Regions from separate parts of the Streptomyces sp. bgisy130 genome, predicted to be linked through region 2. Evidence: riboswitches for the same ligand, from Rfam matches in the RefSeq annotation. Region 2 holds a riboswitch; the other holds the start of a gene.
What was found. Region 2 has a riboswitch for S-adenosylmethionine ahead of thrC (threonine synthase). Riboswitches for the same ligand answer to the same signal wherever they lie in the genome.

Region 1 (6,691 bases), on a different contig from region 2:
ATCGCCTTCCTGCTGGTCCTGGGCAGGACGTACGCGGCCAAGAGGTTCACCCACACGCAGGCCACCGCGGCCATCGTCGTGTCCTACTACTGGCACTTCGTCGATGTCGTCTGGATCGGCCTCTTCGCCACGATCTACCTGATCAAGTAGTCCGGACCCATACCGGCTCGAATCAGACAGACATATCCAAAGCATCGACGCAGAAGATCCTGACACCGGGGTAATCCGTGAAAAAGCTCTCCGCACGACGGCGCCATCCGCTGGCGGCGCTCGTCGTCCTACTCTTCGCGCTGGCGGTCACTGGGGGGGCGTACGCCGCGTTCGCTCCGGCGGACAAGGCTCAGGCCGATGACACCGCCCAGTCTCTTGCCATCAAGGAGGGCAAGAAGCTCTTCGCCGTCGGCTGCGCCAGCTGCCACGGCACCGGCGGTCAGGGCACCTCCGACGGCCCCAGCCTGGTCGGCGTCGGCGCCGCAGCCGTGGACTTCCAGGTGGGCACCGGCCGCATGCCGGCCCAGCAGCCCGGCGCCCAGGTGCCGCGGAAGAAGAACATCTACACCAACGCCCAGATCGACCAGCTCGCGGCCTACGTCGCCTCGCTGGGCGCCGGTCCGACCGTGCCGGACAAGGAGCAGTACAGCCCCGACGGCGCCAACATCGGCAAGGGCGGCGAGCTGTTCCGCACCAACTGCGCGCAGTGCCACAACTTCACCGGTAAGGGCGGCGCCCTGACCGATGGCAAGTACGCACCGACGCTCGAGGGCGTGGACCCGAAGCACATCTACGAGGCCATGGAAACCGGCCCGCAGAACATGCCCTCCTTCGGTGACGGTTCGCTGTCGAAGCAGAACAAGAAGGACATCATCGCGTACCTCGGCGCCGTCAACGGCGATGAATCCGAGAGCCCCGGCGGCCTCGACCTCGGCGGTCTCGGTCCGGTCAGTGAGGGTCTCTTCGGTTACATCTTCGGCCTGGGCGCACTGATCGCGGTCGCCATCTGGGTCGCAGCCCGGACTACGAAGGCCAAGAAGTCATGAGTGAGACTGGACGACACGAAGACGTGCCAGAAGAAACCCTTCCCGGTGAGCGGGAGACGGCTCACGAAGGTGCGGTGACCACGGCGGAGAACCCGTTCGCCGACCCGGGTCTGCCGCCCCACGAGCACCGTGCCCAGGACATCGACGACCGGGCCGCCAGGCGCTCCGAGCGCACCGTGGCGCTTCTCTTCGTCGTGTCCATGATCGCCACGGTCGCCTTCATCGCCGCGTACGTGGCGATCCCGATCGAGCAGAACGTCTACATCTGGCCGCTCGGTCACATCAGCGCGCTGAACTTCGCGCTCGGTCTGACGCTGGGCGCGGCGCTCTTCTGCATCGGCGCCGGGGCGGTCCACTGGGCCCGCACGCTGATGTCGGACGAGGAGGTCGCCGACGAGCGCCACCCGATCGAGGCGGCGCCGGAGGTCAAGGCCAAGGTCATGGCGGACTTCGCCCAGGGGGCGAAGGAGTCGCAGGTCGGCCGCCGCAAGCTGATCCGCAACACGATGTTCGGCGCGCTGGCCCTGGTGCCGCTCTCCGGTGTGGTGCTGCTGCGTGACCTCGGGCCGCTGCCCGGGAACAAGCTGCGCACGACGAACTGGAAGAAGGGCGTCCGCCTGGTCAACCAGGCCACCAACCTCCCGCTGCGTCCCGAGGACATCGCGGTCGGCTCCCTCACGTTCGCCATGCCGGAGGGCCTGGAGGAGCACGACGAGGAGTTCGCGCAGAAGATCGCCAAGGACGCCCTGATGCTCGTGCGGATCCAGCCGCAGAACATCAAGGACAAGCACGAGCTGTCCTGGTCGCACGAGGGCATCGTGGCGTACTCGAAGATCTGCACCCACGTGGGTTGCCCGATCAGCCTGTACGAGCAGCAGACGCACCACGTGCTCTGCCCCTGCCACCAGTCGACGTTCGACCTCTCTGACGGCGGTCGGGTGATCTTCGGTCCGGCCGGACACGCCCTGCCGCAGCTGCACATCACGGAGAAGGACGGCTTCCTGGAGGCCGCAAGCGGCTTCGAGGAGCCCGTCGGCCCGAGCTTCTGGGAGCGCGGATGAGTAACGAGACGAGCGCGACCACCCCGCGCCGTGGCCAGGCGCCACGGGGCGAGCGGATCGCCGACTGGGCGGACGGCCGGCTGGGCATCTACAGCCTGGCCAAGTCCAACATGCGCAAGATCTTCCCGGACCACTGGTCCTTCATGCTGGGTGAGGTCGCGCTTTACAGCTTCATCATCATCATCCTGACCGGTGTCTATCTGACGCTGTTCTTCCACCCGAGCATGGCCGAGGTGACCTATCACGGTTCCTACGTGCCCATGCAGGGTGTCCGGATGACGCAGGCCTTCGAGTCGACGCTGGACATCAGCTTCGACGTGCGTGGTGGTCTGCTGATCCGCCAGATCCACCACTGGGCCGCGCTGGTGTTCCTGGCCGCGATGATGGTCCACATGATGCGGGTGTTCTTCACCGGCGCCTTCCGCAAGCCGCGCGAGGTCAACTGGCTGTTCGGCTTCCTGCTGCTGGTGCTGGGCATGTTCACCGGCTTCACCGGCTACTCGCTCCCCGACGACCTGCTCTCCGGTACCGGTGTGCGGTTCATCGAGGGCGTCATCCTGGCGATGCCGCTGGTCGGTTCGTACCTTCAGTTCTTCATCTTCGGCGGGGAGTTCCCGGGGCACGACATCATCCCGCGGTTCTTCACGGTGCACGTCCTGCTGCTGCCGGGCATCATGCTCGGCCTGCTGGTGGCGCACCTGATCCTGGTCTTCTACCACAAGCACACGCAGTTCCCGGGTGCCGGCAAGACCAACAACAACGTCGTGGGCATGCCGCTGCTGCCGGTCTACATGGCCAAGGCCGGAGGCTTCTTCTTCCTGGTCTTCGGTGTGATCTCGGTGATCGCCGCGATCGCCAGCATCAACCCGGTGTGGGCGATCGGCCCCTACCGGCCCGACCAGGTGTCCACCGGCGCCCAGCCCGACTGGTACATGGGCTTCGCCGAGGGTCTGGTGCGTGTCATGCCGGGCTGGGAGTGGAACTTCTGGGGCCACACCCTCAACTTCGGTGTGCTGATCCCGATCCTGGTCTTCCCGCTGGTCCTGGTCGCGATCGCGGTCTACCCGTTCATCGAGTCCTGGGTCAAGGGCGACAAGCGCGAGCACCACATCCTGGACCGCCCGCGCAACGTCCCGACCCGTACCGGCTTCGGTGTCGCCTGGCTCGTCGCGTACTTCGTGATGCTGATCGGTGGCGGTAACGACCTGTGGGCGACGCACTTCCACCTGTCGATCAACTCGATCACCTGGTTCGTGCGGATCGCGTTCTTCGTCGGACCGGTGCTGGCCTTCATCGCCACCAAGCGGATCTGCCTGGGCCTCCAGCGGCGCGACAAGGACAAGGTGCTGCACGGCCGCGAGTCCGGCATCATCAAGCGCCTGCCGCACGGTGAGTTCATCGAGGTCCACGAGCCGCTCGACCAGGAGCAGCTGCACCTGCTCACCCAGCACGAGCAGCCCGCGCCGCTCGAGCTGGGCCCGGAGGTCGACGAGAACGGTGTGGAGCGCAAGCTGAAGCGCTCGCAGAAGCTGCGCGCCAAGCTCTCCAAGGCCTACTACGGCGAGGACAACGTCATCCCGAAGGCCACGGTCGAGGAGTACAAGGAGATCAGCAGCGGCCACGGCCACCACTGATCACCGCAGCGCTACCTAGCGCACCGTAGCCAGTACGCCACCCAGAGGGCCCCGTCCGTTCCCCAAGCTCTTAAGGAGCAGGGGATACCCCAACCGGACGGGGCCCTCCGGCGTGCCCGGCGGCTCGATAGGGTGAACGGCATAAGCAGGAGACAATCCAGGAGAGTGGACCATGAACGTTGTGACCCCGGTTGGCGGCGACAGCGTGGCGGCCCACACCTGGCCGGAGCTCCTCAACGCCCTGCTCGCCGGCCGTGACCTCAGCGCGGACGACACCGCCTGGGCGATGGACAAGATCATGCGGGGCGAGGCCAGCGACGCCCAGATCGCCGGGTTCGCGGTGGCCCTGCGCGCCAAGGGCGAGACCGTCGCCGAGATCTCCGGCCTGGTGCGCACCATGTACGCGCACGCCCGGCTGATCGAGGTCCCCGGCCCCAGCGTCGACATCGTCGGCACCGGCGGCGACGGCGCCAAGACCGTCAACATCTCCACGATGTCCTCGATCGTGGTGGCCGGGACCGGCGCCAAGGTCGTCAAGCACGGCAACCGCGCCGCCTCCTCCGCCAGCGGCGCCTCCGACGTCCTGGAGAAGCTCGGCGTCAACCTCGACCTCACCCCGCAGCGCGTCACCGAGGTCGCCCGGGAAGCCGGCATCACCTTCTGCTTCGCGGTGAAGTTCCACCCCTCGCTGCGCCACGTCGCCAACGCGCGGGCCCAGCTCGGCATCCGCACCACCTTCAATGTGCTGGGCCCGCTGACCAACCCCGCGAAGGTCCGCGCCCAGGCGACCGGTGTCGCGGACGCCCGGATGGCGCCGATCCTGGCCGGGGTGCTCGCCGAGCGCGGCTCGTCGGCACTGGTGTTCCGCGGCGACGACGGCCTCGACGAGTTGACCACCACCGCGACCTCCCGGGTGTGGATCGTCCGGGACGGCACGGTGCGCGAGGAGTCCTTCGACCCCCGGGACGTAGGCATCCCCCTGGTGCCGGTGGAGGCGCTGCGCGGGGCGGACGCCTCGTACAACGCGGATGTGGCCCGCCGGGTGCTGGACGGGGAGACCGGCCCGGTGCGCGACGCGGTGCTGCTGAACTCCGCGGCCGCGCTGGTCGCCCTGGAGCCGGCGGACGCTCCGCTGGCCGAGCAGATCCGGGCCGGGATCGAGCGCGCCGCCGCCTCGGTCGACTCCGGCGCGGCCAAGCGGGCGCTGGAGCGCTGGGTGGCCGCCAGCAACACCTGAGCGCACGGTGACGCAGGGTGTGACGCAAGGCCCAGTCCGTCATATGGACCGGGCCTTGCGCCGCTTTGCCCGTGTGGCATGATTCTGCCCAGGTCACGAGTGACAGCGATGCAGGCCCCGGCCCGCTGTCCGGCAACCCTCCTTCCGTGGCGGGGTGCCCCGGGTGATGACCAGGCCGCAGGCAGCGAGGTCTGCGGCAAGCGCGGATCCCTCGCCAGGGATCCTGGTCCCCGAGGGAGAACTTCCGTGAATCAGCGAATGCGATAGGGCCCGACGGCCCCTTTTCCGCATCCCTTTTTCTTTTCCCGCCGCGGTGCCCCGGCGCGCCCTCCGCGCCCCCGCACGCGGCGAATTCGCTTACCTCTCACGGGAGTTCGCCATGTCTGTTTCCGCCGTTGCCGCCGACCGCTCCGTCTGTGCCCCGCTGCCGGTTCTCGGCCGGGATGTCCGCGTCCCGCTCGTGACCGGCGGCGAGGTCGACTACGCCGCGCTGGACTACGCCGCCAGCGCCCCCGCCCTCCAGCGGGTCTGGGACGACGTGGCGGCCTACGCCCCGTACTACGGCAGCGTGCACCGCGGCGCCGGATACCTCTCGCAGCTGTCCACCGACCTCTTCGAGAACAGCCGCCGCACCATCGCCGAGTTCCTCGGCTGCCGCATCGAAGGGGGCCCGGGCGAAGCCCGGTCCGGCAAGGGCGGTGGCGGGCGACGGGAGGGCGACCAGGTCGTCTTCACCCGGTCCACCACCGACTCGCTGAACCTGCTCGCCGCCGTACTCCCCGAGAACACCCGGGTGTTCGTCTTCGAGACCGAGCACCACGCCTCGCTGCTGCCCTGGGAGCAGCGCCCGGACGTCACGGTGACCTACCTCAACGCACCGCGCACCCCGCAGCAGGCCGTGGACACCCTGGAGAAGGCGCTGGCCGCACGCGAGCCCTACGGCCCGGCGCTGGTCTGCGTGACCGGTGCGTCGAATGTGACCGGTGAGCTGTGGCCGGTGCGGGAGCTGGCGGCCGCCGCGCACGCGCACGGCGCCCGGATCGTGCTGGACGCCGCGCAGCTCGTCCCGCACCACCCGGTGGACCTCGCCGAGCTGGACGTGGACTGGGTCGCCTTCTCCGGCCACAAGCTCTACGCGCCGTTCGGCGCCGGGGTACTGGCCGGCCGCGCGGACTGGCTGCGGGACGCCGCACCGTACCTGGCCGGCGGCGGCGCCAGCCGCAAGGTCTCCCGGCGCACGGACGGCGGGGTGGACGTCGAGTGGCACACCACCGCGGCCCGGCACGAGGCCGGCTCGCCCAACGTCATCGGCGCCTACGCCATCGCCTCGGCCTGCCAGGCCCTGACCGAGGCCGGCTTCGACGGCCTGGTCGCCCGCGAACAGGAACTGATCGCCCGCCTCCGCACCGGCCTGGCCGAGGTACCCGAGGTGAACGTCCTCTCCCTCTTCGGCGAGGACGCGGCACGCGTCGGCGTCCTCTCCTTCGTCGTCGAAGGCTGGAACAGCTCCCACTTCGCCGCCGCCCTCTCCGCCGAGTACGGCATCGGCGTCCGCGACGGCCTCTTCTGCGCCCACCCCCTCGTCCGCACCCTCCTCGGCAGCGAGCCCCAGGACCCCGGCGAGTGCGGCGCCCCCGACGCGGCCCCCGGCGAAAAGTCCCTCAACGCCATCCGCGTGAGCTTGGGCGTTGGCACGCCGGACGAGCACGTCGACCGCTTCAT
Region 2 (6,691 bases):
CGCCGGAGTTTTCGTGCGGGACTTCCAGCCGATCCGGCGCCGGGGTGTGCCGCGACTGGCGCGGGAACAGTGGGGTGAAGGGCGGTCGGTCTGGTCGGCCGATGTCCCGGACCGTGACCTGGTGGTGGACGAGGTCACGGTGGACGAGGAGTCGGCCGCTGAAACCGTCGCGGCGCGACTGGATATAGCTCCTGGAGACGCCGTGATCGTGCGGCGCCGCCGCTTCGTGCTCGACGGCAAGCCGGTGCTGCTGTCCGCCTCCTACCTCCCCGCCGCGCTGGTCGCGGGCTCGGCGATCACGCGGCCGGACACCGGGGCGGGCGGCACGTACGCCCGGCTCGCCGAGCTGGGCGCGGCTCCCGCGCGTTTCCGGGAAGAGGTGCGCTCCCGTATGCCGGCGCCGGAGGAGACCGAGCGGCTGCGCCTCCCGGCGGGCACGCCCGTCATCCTCATCAGCCGCACGGCCGTGACCGCGGACGGCCGCACCGTCGAGGTCAACGAGATGATCCTCGACTCGTCCGCCTACGTGCTGGAGTACGGCTTCGACGCCTGAACGTCCGGCCGGGCGGGAGCGCTCACGCCGCCCGGCGCTCCGCGTACTCCGGGATTTCGGCCATCGGGGGGCGTTCCTCGGTGTCCACGTCCGTGGTGCGGGGGACGAAGCCCGCGTCGCCGCGGTCGAACTGGGTGAGGCGGGGGCGGACCATGTGGCCGCGGGTCAGGCGTAGTTGGGCGGTGCGGTAGATCGCGGCGGCCATCCGGCCGAGGGCCTGGCCGTCCTGGTGGCGGTGTTTGCGTACGCCGACGTCCACCTGGGCGAGGGCGTCGAGGCCGACGGTGTGCAGGGAGTCGACGAGCAGGCCGAGCTCCACGCCGTAGCCGACCGGGAACGGCAGCCGCTCCAGGAGGCAGCGGCGGGCCGCGTACTCGCCGCCCAGGGGCTGGACGAAGCCGGCCAGCTGTGGCCAGTGGAGGTTGAGGAGCGGGCGGGCGACCAGCTCGGTGACCCGGCCGCCCTGGCCGGCCCCGGCACCCTCGGCGCCGGTCTCCAGCGGACGGTCGTACATCGCCTTCACGAACTGGATGTCCGGGTCCGTCAGCAGCGGGCCGACGATCCCGGAGACGAAGGTGGCGGAGAATTCGCGCAGGTCGGCGTCGATGAAGCAGATGATGTCGCCGGTGGTGGCCAGGAGGGAGCGCCAGAGCACCTCGCCCTTGCCGGGCAGCGCGGGCAGCCGGGGCAGGATGCTGTCGCGGGGCACGACCCGCGCGCCGGCCGCCGCCGCGACCTCGGCGGTGCGGTCGGTGGAGCCGGAGTCCAGCACCACCAGCTCGTCGACGAGGGGCACGGCCTCGGCCATCAGCTCGGCACGGATCACCGCCACGATCGCCCCGACCGTGGCCTCCTCGTCGAGCGCGGGCAGTACGACACTGACCGTACGACCCGTCTGGCGCTTCGCCTCCAGCAGCTGCCCCAGCGGGCGGTCAGCGGCGGACCAGGAGTGGCTGGTCAGCCAGCTCTCGACCTCTTCCAGCACGTCTACGACTCCTCGGTCACCGCCCGATCGGCGGCCTGTGTGATCCATCTCGCGGTTCGGACGACTATCTCAACTGTCAGTGCCTTCGGTTACAGTCTTGAACAACGCGGATGACCGTCGCATGTCGGGGTCCCCGCGCCACAAACGCCTGGGTTCAGTCCCAGCGCCATACCGCTCATCCAGAGGGGCAGAGGGATACGGCCCGTTGAAGCCCCGGCAACCCTCCAGCCGGTCTTGCCGCCAGGACGCTGACGTCCCGCGCGCGTGAGGCTCCCGGCTAGGGAAGGTGCCAAATCCGTCTCGTGGCGAGATTCGCCGCGAGGAAGATGAGGAGAAAGGGCCTCGCCTCCATGGCTGTGCAAGTCACCGAAAACACCCCCGCCGTCGCTCTGGGCCCCGCCGCAGCCCTGTCCTGCCGCGAGTGCGGACAGCGCTTCCCGCTCGGCCCGATCTTCGCGTGCCAGGAATGTTTCGGGCCGCTCGAAGTCGCCTACGACCTGCCGAGCGGCGACCCCGAGGGCCTGCGGAAGCAGATCGAGGCCGGCCCGGACAACATCTGGCGCTACGCCCCGCTGCTGCCCGTCCCCACCGACGTGGCCGACAAGCCCAATCTCAACCCGGGCTTCACCAAGCTCGTCAAGGCCGACAACCTCGCCCGTGAGCTGGGCGTCACCGGCGGTCTGTACGTCAAGGACGACTCCGGCAACCCGACGCACTCCTTCAAGGACCGCGTCGTGGCGATCGCCGTCGAGGCCGCCCGCGCCTTCGGCTTCACCACCCTCTCCTGCTCCTCCACCGGCAACCTCGCCGGTGCGGTCGGCGCCGCGGCCCGCCGCGCCGGATTCGAGTCCTGCGTATTCATCCCGCACGACCTGGAGGCCGGCAAGGTCGTCATGGCCGCGGTCTACGGCGGCGACCTGGTCGGCATCGAGGGCAACTACGACGACGTCAACCGCTTCTGCTCCGAGCTCATCGGCGACCCGCTGGGCGAGGGCTGGGGCTTCGTCAACGTCAATCTGCGGCCGTACTACGGCGAGGGCTCCAAGACGCTCGCGTACGAGATCTGCGAGCAGCTGGGCTGGCAGCTCCCGGACCAGATCGTCATCCCGATCGCGTCCGGCTCGCAGCTCACCAAGATCGACAAGGGGCTCAAGGAGCTGATCGCCCTCGGCCTGGTCGAGGACAAGCCGTACAAGATCTTCGGCGCCCAGGCGGAGGGCTGCTCGCCGGTGTCCGCGGCCTTCAAGGCCGGGCACGACGTGGTCCGTCCCCAGAAACCGAACACCATCGCCAAGTCGCTGGCGATCGGCAACCCGGCCGACGGGCCGTACGTACTGGACATCGCGCGCCGTACGGGCGGTGCCGTGGAGGATGTCAACGACGAGCAGGTCGTGGACGCGATCAAGCTGCTGGCCAGGACGGAAGGCATCTTCGCGGAGACCGCGGGCGGCGTGACCGTCGGCGTGACCAAGAAGCTGATCGAGGACGGCGTGCTCGACCCGTCGCTGACCACCGTCGTCCTCAACACGGGTGACGGTCTCAAGACACTCGACGCGGTCGCCCCCACCTCCGGGCCCACGGCCACGATCCGTCCGAATCTGGACGCGTTCCGCGCGGCCGGCCTGGCCCGCTGAGGCCGCCGGCCCGTCCGGCATCCGGCGGACGAGGCCGCGACCGGCCCCCGAACCCGTACTCCGTACCCCTGGAAGGCAGAACCATGAGCGTCAAGGTCCGCATCCCCACCATCCTCCGCACGTACACCGGTGGCCAGGCCGAGGTCCCCGCCGAGGGCGCGACCCTCTCCGAGGTGATCGCCGACCTGGAGCAGAACCACCAGGGCATCGCGGCCCGTGTGCTGGACGACGCCGGCAAGCTGCGCCGTTTCGTGAATGTGTACGTCAACGACGACGATGTGCGCTTCGAGCAGGGCCTGGAGACGCCCACCCCGGACGGTGCGGGTATCTCGATCATCCCGGCGGTGGCCGGCGGCTGCTGATTTGCGCCAACTCTTCTCCTTCATGACCGGAATTGCCCCGTCCGCCGGAAAGCGGACGGGGCAATTCCATGTTGTGAAAGGAGATACCATTGGGGTGATCCCCCTCCGGATATCACCGCGAGCATGCCGAACGCATATGTGTTCGCGATCAGTTGTGGCCAAAGTGTGGGCGGTATTTGTCGCCTAGGTGCCCTATGCCCGGCCCGACTTGCCCTGGAGAACTGGGATTTCGCCGCATATTGCCGTTTCTTCGGCGCCGGAATTCTCGTCCGATTGACCTGTTGCTCTGGGCATCTGTGCAGATACATTCAGCGGCGGTCGACGCGTTCCGGCGCACACCCCACGGGCCATTCGCGGGGTGAGGTCTGACCCGGGTCCGCGGAGTGCGGTCCTGCGCAAGGGCCAGTAATAGGGGAGTTAGGCATGGCTCAGGGCACCGTCAAGTGGTTCAACGCGGAGAAGGGGTACGGCTTCATCGCGGTCGACGGTGGTGCGGATGTTTTCGTCCACTACAGCGCGATCCAGATGGACGGCTACCGCACCCTTGAGGAGGGTCAGCGGGTCGAGTTCGAGATCTCGCAGGGCCAGAAGGGGCCGCAGGCGGACATGGTCCGGGTGGCCGGCTGAGGCGCCGACCGACTGCTGCGTGAGGAAGGCCCGTACCCCTGAGGGGGGTACGGGCCTTCGGCATGCTGCCGGATGGGCAGGCTGCGCGGGTGCGGGGTGTACGCGCTCCAACTTGTCGCCCGGCCGTCACTCCAACGGAAGGCGCCCTCGAAGTCGTTCCGCGCCCGACCGCCACACCTCACCGACGCCCCTTCAAGCGGCTTGCACTCTCCACCCTCGAGTGCTAATCATTGGCGTTAGCACTCTCCCAGTGAGAGTGACAAAGAAGGACCGGGTCGGCGAGGCCCACGGATCGGTGGGGCAAGGAACCACACAGGTCTGTAGGTCGTCCGTCGCGGGCGCCAGCGCGGTCCGGAGCAATCCACCCCAGTCCGGGAGGACCACTTCACATGGCCAAGATCATCGCGTTCGACGAGGAGGCACGGCGCGGTCTCGAGCGCGGGATGAACCAGCTCGCCGACGCCGTCAAGGTCACCCTCGGCCCCAAGGGCCGTAACGTCGTCCTCGAGAAGAAGTGGGGCGCCCCCACGATCACCAACGATGGTGTTTCCATCGCCAAGGAGATCGAGCTCGAGGACCCGTACGAGAAGATCGGCGCCGAGCTGGTCAAGGAGGTCGCGAAGAAGACGGACGACGTCGCCGGTGACGGCACGACGACCGCGACCGTCCTGGCCCAGGCCCTGGTCCGCGAGGGCCTGCGCAACGTCGCCGCCGGTGCCAACCCGATGGCCCTCAAGCGCGGTATCGAGCGCGCCGTCGAGGCCGTCTCCGCCGCCCTGCTCGAGCAGGCCAAGGACGTGGAGACCAAGGAGCAGATCGCTTCGACCGCCTCCATCTCCGCCGCTGACACCCAGATCGGCGAGCTGATCGCCGAGGCCATGGACAAGGTCGGCAAGGAAGGCGTCATCACCGTCGAGGAGTCCCAGACCTTCGGTCTGGAGCTGGAGCTCACCGAGGGTATGCGCTTCGACAAGGGCTACATCTCGGCGTACTTCGCCACCGACATGGAGCGTATGGAGGCGTCGCTCGACGACCCGTACATCCTCATCGTCAACTCCAAGATCGGCAGCGTGAAGGACCTGCTGCCGCTCCTGGAGAAGGTCATGCAGTCCGGCAAGCCGCTGCTGATCATCGCCGAGGACGTCGAGGGCGAGGCCCTGTCGACCCTGGTCGTCAACAAGATCCGTGGCACCTTCAAGTCCGTCGCCGTCAAGGCCCCGGGCTTCGGTGACCGCCGCAAGGCCATGCTCGGCGACATCGCCATCCTCACCGGTGGCACCGTCATCTCCGAGGAGGTCGGCCTCAAGCTGGAGAACGCCGGTCTCGAACTGCTCGGCCGCGCCCGCAAGGTCGTCATCACCAAGGACGAGACCACCATCGTCGACGGTGCCGGTGACAGCGAGCAGGTCCAGGGCCGGGTCAACCAGATCCGCGCCGAGATCGAGAACAGCGACTCGGACTACGACCGCGAGAAGCTCCAGGAGCGTCTGGCGAAGCTGGCCGGCGGCGTGGCCGTCATCAAGGCCGGTGCCGCCACCGAGGTCGAGCTCAAGGAGCGCAAGCACCGCATCGAGGACGCCGTTCGCAACGCGAAGGCGGCCGTCGAGGAGGGCATCGTCGCCGGCGGTGGCGTCGCCCTGCTCCAGGCCTCCCAGGTCTTCGAGAAGCTGGAGCTCGAGGGTGACGAGGCGACCGGCGCCAACGCCGTGAAGCTCGCCCTGGAGGCCCCGCTCAAGCAGATCTCCGTCAACGGCGGCCTCGAGGGCGGCGTTGTGGTGGAGAAGGTGCGCAACCTGGCCGTCGGCCACGGTCTGAACGCCGCCACCGGTGAGTACGTCGACATGATCGCCGAGGGCATCATCGACCCGGCCAAGGTGACGCGCTCCGCGCTCCAGAACGCCGCCTCCATCGCGGCGCTCTTCCTCACCACCGAGGCCGTCATCGCCGACAAGCCGGAGAAGGCCGCCGCGGCGGGCGCTCCGGGCGGCATGCCGGGCGGTGACATGGACTTCTGATCCGCTACGGATCGGAACGCTGATCCTCCCGGATCACACGTCCACACGAACGCCGGGGCGGCACCCTCCTTCCAGGGGGGTGCCGCCCCGGCGGCGTTGTTTCTGCGGGTGTGCGGTGCGGTGGATCTGCGGTTCCGTGGACCTGAGGTGCGGTCAGGTCATGAGCGTGCCGGGCGGTGGTGGGCGCGGGGGCGGCCCTCCGGCACCCTGACCCGGATCGTGGACCCGCGGGCGACGCCGGCGCCCGGCCCCGGCGTCTGCGCGCACACGGTGCCCGGCTCGGCGGGCCCCTCCGGGCAGTGCCGGCCCGGTAGGCGCTTGACCGTCACCCGGAGCCCCGCTCGCTCGGCGGCGGACCGCGCCTGCGGCAGCGTGCTGCCGACGAGGGCGGGAACCCGGGCCTTGCCCCGGCCGGCCCGCTCGCCCTTCGGCTGCCGGCCGTCCGCCTGCTCGTCCGCCGACTGCCGGCCGGGCTCCTGCTCCGGCGACTCGTCCGGTGCCGGGGAGGCCGGGCT

Region 1: linked by a shared signal. The riboswitch ahead of AC3EUV_RS37895 (aminotransferase class V-fold PLP-dependent enzyme) and the one ahead of thrC (threonine synthase) in region 2 are both predicted to bind S-adenosylmethionine.

The regions. Positions count from the first base shown of each region.
Region 1 is NZ_JBYISA010000082.1:3,393-10,083, forward strand. It holds gene ctaE (aa3-type cytochrome oxidase subunit III) at 1-150, shown strand, start outside; gene qcrC (cytochrome bc1 complex diheme cytochrome c subunit) at 228-1,037, shown strand; gene qcrA (cytochrome bc1 complex Rieske iron-sulfur subunit) at 1,034-2,098, shown strand; gene qcrB (cytochrome bc1 complex cytochrome b subunit) at 2,095-3,732, shown strand; gene trpD (anthranilate phosphoribosyltransferase) at 3,905-4,969, shown strand; SAM riboswitch class IV at 5,061-5,178, shown strand; gene AC3EUV_RS37895 (aminotransferase class V-fold PLP-dependent enzyme) at 5,349-6,691, shown strand, end outside.
Region 2 is NZ_JBYISA010000003.1:107,722-114,412, forward strand. It holds gene AC3EUV_RS05700 (GntR family transcriptional regulator) at 1-553, shown strand, start outside; gene AC3EUV_RS05705 (glucosyl-3-phosphoglycerate synthase) at 576-1,538, opposite strand; SAM riboswitch class I at 1,711-1,871, shown strand; gene thrC (threonine synthase) at 1,889-3,172, shown strand; gene AC3EUV_RS05715 (MoaD/ThiS family protein) at 3,256-3,534, shown strand; gene AC3EUV_RS05720 (cold-shock protein) at 3,958-4,161, shown strand; gene groL (chaperonin GroEL) at 4,551-6,176, shown strand; gene AC3EUV_RS05730 (protein kinase domain-containing protein) at 6,335-6,691, opposite strand, start outside.